Regions from separate parts of the Rouxiella chamberiensis genome, predicted to be linked through region 2. Evidence: predicted binding sites of a transcription regulator. Region 2 holds the regulator's gene; the other holds the start of a gene.
What was found. Region 2 encodes Fur, which represses iron uptake genes when iron is present. Its sites were predicted from a motif close to ATAATAATGAGAACNACTATCAA; they were not measured.
Positions count from the first base shown of each region.

Region 1: the regulator Fur is predicted to act here: its motif matches at 2,285-2,307, upstream of feoA (ferrous iron transporter A).

Region 1 covers NZ_CP114058.1:4,001,072-4,004,492, forward strand. The annotation lists partial or broken gene feoB (Fe(2+) transporter permease subunit FeoB) at 1-1,954, opposite strand, end outside; gene feoA (ferrous iron transporter A) at 2,016-2,219, opposite strand; partial or broken gene O1V66_RS18595 (Tex family protein) at 2,473-3,421, opposite strand, start outside.
Region 2 covers NZ_CP114058.1:2,644,830-2,648,250, forward strand. The annotation lists partial or broken gene ybfF (esterase) at 1-24, shown strand, start outside; gene ybfE (LexA regulated protein) at 306-602, shown strand; gene fldA (flavodoxin FldA) at 981-1,508, shown strand; gene fur (ferric iron uptake transcriptional regulator) at 1,789-2,235, shown strand; gene glnS (glutamine--tRNA ligase) at 2,391-3,421, opposite strand, start outside.

The sequences.
Region 1 (3,421 bases), 1.4 Mb from region 2:
CATTTCTCCCTCGCCCTTGCTGGCGAGGATGGGATTGGCGAGCACGCGCAGGCTAAAGGTGGCAAGCAGGCTGTCACTCGTTGCCGTTACCGCGCCACGAAGGGCGGCGAGAGGGTGATATTCGGCCGGATTGAAAGGGCGTTGTTTGAGTTGTTCGGCGGTGTACAGCGTGTTCAAGGTGCCGACAACGACTTCTTTCGCCATTGCGCCCGTTATCAAGCCGACCGTAGCCTGCCAGTTATCGTGATGCACGCCGAGGGGGAAAGCAGCGGAGTCAATACGCGGCTTACGCTCGCCAGCGCCGAATCATTGATGTTTGTGGCGATGTCGCCTTTGAGTGAAAAACTGTTGAGCGCGCCAATCAGCACGCAGGCAATCACGATGACGCGGCCCGCGCGCAGGATGAAACCTTTCAACCGCTGCCAGGTCTGCAACAGCAAGGTTTTGCACTGAGGAACATGATAAACCGGCAGTTCCATGATAAAGGGCGATGCTTCACCCCGCACGACCGTATGTTTCATGAGCAGCCCCGTCAGCACCGCGACCACAATGCCCAGCAGATAGAGCGAAAACACGATGCTCGCGCCCTGCCGACCAAAAAACGCCGCCGAAGACACCGCAAAAATAGCCAGTCTTGCCCCGCAGGACATAAACGGCGCCATCATTACGGTAATCAACCTTTCGCGTGGCGCTTCGAGCGTTCTTGCGCCCATGATCGACGGCACGTTACAGCCAAAACCGACTACCAGCGGCACAAAGGATTTGCCGGGCAGACCCAGCGTTTGCATTAAGCGGTCCACCACAAACGCGGCGCGCGCCATGTAACCGGAATCTTCAAGAAACGCGAGAAACAGATACATCATGCCGATTTGCGGAATCAACGGCATCACCGTGCAGATGCCGCCTCCCACGCCCTGCGCCAGAAACAGCGTCAGCCAGAGTGGAAAGTGCAGCATGAAACCCAGCCACTGGATCCCCTCGACAAAAATCGTGGTTGAACCGATTTCAAACAGGGGTTTCAGCGCGCCGCCGAGATTTATGGCCAGCACGAACATCAGATACATCACCAGCAGAAAGAAGGGGATGCCGAGAAAGCGGTTGAGGACGATGCTGTCCAGTTTCTGTGTCAGTCGATGCGGCGTGCTGTCCCGGGTTTTACTGACGCCGTCGCACAGGGTGACGATGGCCGTGAAACGCGCTTCGGCGATAATCAGTGGCAGGTCAAACATGCCGCTGTCTGCCAGCTTGCCCTGCACATGCGCCAACCCGTCACGCGCCTTTCCGGCATGGTCGGCGCTGAAAATGTCGCCCTCGAGCATGTGAATCGCCAGCCAGTCGCGGCGCTGTCTCGAAAGGTGCTCGGGCATGGCTTCGGCGAGTTCAACCATGCCGTGCATCAACGCGGGGGATAATTGATGCGTTGCAGGGGTTGCGGCTCGGGCAGCGAGTCGATGGCGTTTTTCAGCGCATTGATCCCTTTGGCGCGGGTCGCCACCAGCGATATCACCGGGCACCCCAGTTGCAGGGCAAGCTCTGGAATATCCAGACTAATATGCCGCGAGGCGGCGATATCGAGCATGTTCAGTACCACGATGCACGGCACGCCCAGGTCAAGCAGTTGCAGCGTGAGATAGAGATTGCGCTCGAGGTTGGAGGCATCGATAACATTGATAAGCATGTCCGCGTCGTCGCCGAGAATATAGCGGCAGGCGATTTGCTCATCGAGCGAGGTTTCGCGGGATAACGTGGTCAGCGAATAGGTGCCCGGCAGATCCACCAGCTTCACACGATGTGCGCCGGTAGAAAAGTGGCCCTCCTTGCGCTCGACGGTGACTCCAGACCAGTTGCCGACCCGCTGCTGTAAGCCTGTCAGACGATTGAACAGGGTCGTTTTGCCGGAATTCGGATTGCCAATCAGCCCCACAGTGAGCGGCTTGAGGCCACGCGTTTTCATCGACAGAGTCATGATGGCTGCCCCTGGGTGGAAGCATTGCCCGGCGATTGCAGCTCGAGGTTCAGGAAAAGCAGGTCTTTTTTCGCAGGGCAAGCTGCGTGCGGCAGGTTTCGATATGCAGGGGATCGCCAAACGGGGCCACGCGCATAACGTTAAACACCGCGCCCGGCAACATGCCGAGCGACAGCAGTTTTTGCCGATAACTCGGGCTGATATCGCGGGAGAAACCGATGATTTTGTAGCTACGCCGAGTCAGAAACTGCATGGTGAATCCTCTTGCTGATGGCACCGGCTACCTGGCTGCAAAAAATAATCTTATTAACTTATTGAATAATAAGGTTAATAATAATCATTCCCGCCGGATTTTCGCGTGATAGTGTGGGTAGTTTCGAGAGGTGACTATCCTAGTCGTGAAAGAGGAGAGATTATTGACGCAGCGCAGATTTCGGCGAGTAATCAGGAAAAATTAAGGAATTTAAGCAAAAAAATCACCGCCTGTGTCCAGACGATGATTCGAATTAAACGAGGCAACGGTAATGCTCTCCTCGCTGCCCGGCATCGGGCCGATACAGGAGAAAGGGTCTGTGTCGCCCTGCGAGATTTACTTTTTCTTGCCGAACCGCCGCGGCGAGCGCATCGGCCATCGCATTGTTACCCGCACTGCTGTTGCCACGACCCGGTGCGGCCGGTGCGGCGCGTTTCTGGGCGTCACGGCCTTTACCGGCAGCCGGAGCTGACGGTGCGCTGCTTCGACGCGCAGGGGCTTCGCCCGGTTGCTCGTCAAGCCGCATGGTCAGCGCGATACGCTTGCGTTGGAGATCCACTTCCATCACTTTGACCTTGACGATATCGCCGGTTTTCACCACGGTATGCGGGTCTTCGACAAACTTGTTGGCCAGCGACGAGATATGCACCAGACCATCCTGATGCACGCCGATATCCACAAAGGCACCAAAGTTGGTGACATTGGTGACCGTGCCTTCCAGCACCATACCCGGCGTCAGGTCGTTCATGGTTTCGACGCCTTCGGCAAAGGTTGCGGTCTTGAACTCGGGACGCGGATCGTGCCCGGGTTTCTCCAGCGCCTTGATGATGTCGGTCACGGTAGGTACGCCGAAACGCGCGTCGGCAAACTCGCTGACTTTCAGGCCGCGCAGCACGTTGGCGTCGCCTATCAAGTCTTTCAGCGCCATTTCGGTCGCGGCCAGAATGCGCTGCACTACCGGATAGGTTTCAGGGTGAACCGTCGAGGCATCCAGCGGGTTGTCGCCGTGATTGATGCGCAGGAAGCCCGCGCACTGCTCGAACGCTTTCGGGCCGAGACGGCTGACTTTCAGCAGTTGTTCACGATTGCGGAACTGGCCGTTTTCATCACGCCAGTTAACGATATTCTGCGCCATCATGCGGGTTAATCCGGCAACGCGAGTCAACAGTGGCACTGAGGCGGTGTTCAGGTCTACGCCAACG
Region 2 (3,421 bases):
ATTCACCGCTTCATAGACGCCTGAGCGCCCTCTTGCGACCTGATTTACCGATAATGCCCCCGCGACTGTGCAAAAAAGGGCGAATCCTAATAACTTAGCTAATATTCAAGGTAGTTAGGCGTTGTGGAGGGATATACGCTAGGGTATGATTGCGCGCTGTAATTTTGCCCCTGCGCCGAGGCGTTTTTTCTCGGGCGTCTGAGGTAAATTGGGTTAGGGTTTGTTAACCCGAAATGTGTAACCATCTCATCTGAAAGGGCCTTGCGCCGCTTTTCGATGTAACTTCCCTAGTTGTACCGCTACCTATGGCAAAAGAACAACTGGATCGCACGACGCTCGATCTGTTCGCAGACGATCGCCGTCCGGGACGTCCAAAAACAAATCCGCTATCTCGCGATGAACAGCTTCGGATTAACAAGCGTAATCAGCTTCGCCGTGACAAAAACAACGGTTTACGTCGCGTCGAGTTGAAAATCAATGCCGAAGCCGTCGATGCGCTCAACAAGCTGGCGGAACAGCAAAATATCAGCCGTAGCGAGCTGATTGAACAGATGCTGCTGTCTCATCTGAACAATCAGCAAAGCTCGTCTTCGCACGACTGATTCGGGCGGGTAACTTTCCCGGTTACCCGCCGTTGCTGTCTCTCTTAGCCTTCGCTCGACGTTTGTCTGTCCTCTGCCTTGCCAAGTGCCATTCTATTTAACAAAACCCCTTACAGAACACACAAAGGCGATAACGCTCGGCCGATTTGCCCGATAAACTGTGCGTCATTAATTCCGGGCGTCATCAATCAGCGCGCGCAGGCACGTTTGCCGAGAGTGAACTATGCTGCAGAAGCGCTGACCGCCTAGTCAGGATACGTCGAGAATATGTTCTCGGCTCGCCGAGTTTGCTATCATCCTGCCTAAATTGACTCGCACGCCGCGGACGAACAAACAGACTCATTGAGTCCATTAAAGAACAAGAGGTTAGATAAGCTTATGGCAGTTGTAGGTATCTTCTTTGGTTCCGACACCGGAAACACCGAAAACATCGCAAAAATGATCCAGAAGCAGTTGGGTAAAGAGGTGGCCGACATTCAGGACATCGCCAAAAGCAGCAAGGAAGATTTGGAAAAATACGATATCCTGCTGCTCGGCATCCCAACCTGGTACTACGGTGAAGCACAGTGTGACTGGGACGACTTTTTCCCGACTTTGGAAGAGATAGATTTCGAAGGCAAACTGGTTGCGGTGTTCGGCTGTGGCGACCAGGAAGACTACGCGGAATATTTCTGTGATGCGATGGGTACCGTGCGTGACATCATCGAACCTCGCGGCGCAGTAATCGTAGGCCACTGGTCTACCGAAGGTTACGGTTATGAAGCGTCCAAAGGCATGGCGGATGACACGCATTTCATCGGTCTGGCTATCGATGAAGACCGTCAACCCGAGCTGACCAACGAACGCGTCGATGCCTGGGTGAAGCAGATTTCCGAAGAATTAAGCCTTGCAGAGATTATCGGTTAATCCCACACAAAGGCTAAGGCCCTGAAACGTTGAGGTTATTCGTGAAAGGGCCAAACTATCACTGAAATTAACAATTTAACGGCTTCAAAATTGTAAATTTCAGCCCGATCAAGGTACACTTAGAGTATCTGTTTTTATCATTCTACCCAAATTGGGTTTAAAACCTCTGGTCTTGCTACAAACCTTCGGGTCTGCTTAAAACCTTTGGATTAGAATGATGGTTGTAAACAGCCCACCGTTTTCATTAACGTGATTAGCATAGTGACAGGACTAAATCCGCATGACTGACAACAACACCGCACTGAAGAAAGCCGGCTTAAAAGTCACGCTTCCACGCCTGAAAATCCTGGAAGTGTTGCAAGCCCCGGCAGGTCATCACGTCAGTGCGGAAGATTTGTACAAAGAACTTATCGATATGGGCGAAGAAATTGGTCTGGCCACGGTTTACCGTGTTCTTAACCAGTTTGACGACGCCGGCATTGTTACCCGCCACAACTTTGAAGGCGGCAAGTCAGTGTTTGAACTGACCCAGCAGCATCACCATGATCACCTGATTTGCCTCGATTGCGGCCGCGTTATCGAATTCCGCGACGAGTACATCGAAGCGCGCCAGCGTGAAATTGCAAAACGTCACGGTATTAAATTAACCAACCACAGCCTGTATCTCTATGGTCATTGCGAAGACGGCAACTGCCTGGAAGATGAAACGCTGCACGGTAAAGGCTAATACCCTGCACCAGACGGGTTTTGAAGGAAAAGAACCTGCCTGTAAAAAAATGACCGCTGAAAAGCGGTTTTTTTGCCTTGCATCCTGCGCCCCGCCCGGAATAGCCAAAAAAATGCAGCCCTCGGGCTGCATTCTTGACGCCAGACGTGGACGTTTTACACGACCGGCTTGCTTTCCCAGTTGTCGCGCAGACCTACGGTGCGGTTAAACACCAGATGATCGGCACGGGAATACGTGCTGTCGGCGCAGAAATAGCCTTCGCGCTCGAACTGCTTGCTGACACCCGCCTCTGCATCCGCCAGACTTGGCTCGACATAGCCGTTGGCAATCACCAGCGATTCAGGGTTGATGGTGGTCAGGAAATCATCTGCCTGTGCCGGGTTTGCCACGCTGAAAAGACGATCATACAGGCGGAACTCGGCAGGCTTGCCTTCAGTTGCGGAAACCCAGTGGATCACGCCTTTTACCTTGCGGCCATCGGCTGGATCCCTGGAAAGCGTCTCGACATCGTAGCTGCAGAAGATGGTCGTCACATTGCCTTCGGCATCTTTCTCGATACGCTCGGCCTTGATGACATACGCGTTGCGCAGGCGAACTTCCTTGCCCAGCACCAGACGTTTGTACTGCTTGTTGGCTTCTTCGCGGAAATCGGCCTGATCGATAAAGATTTCAGCGGTGAACGGCACGTCACGCGATCCCATCTCCGGCTTGCTCGGATGGTTAGGCATGGAAACGTACTGCACGGCATCGCCGCTAAAGTTTTCGATGATCACTTTAACCGGATTGATAACCGCCATTGCACGCGGCGCGTTCTCGTTGAGATCGTCACGGATGCAGGATTCCAGCGCGGCCATCTCGACATTGTTGTCCTGCTTGGTCACGCCGATACGACGGCAGAATTCGCGAATGGAGGCTGCCGTGTAACCCCGGCGGCGCAGGCCTGAAACCGTTGGCATGCGCGGGTCGTCCCACCCTTCCACAATCTTCTCGGTCACCAGCAGGTTCAGCTTGCGCTTGGACATGATGGCATACTCGAGATTCAGACGAGAGAACTCGTACTGACGTGGATGACATGGAATAGTGATGTTATCCAGCACCCAGTCATACAGACGACGGTTGTCCTGGAACTCCAGCGTACACAGCGAGTGGGTAATTCCTTCCAGCGCATCGGAAATGCAGTGGGTGA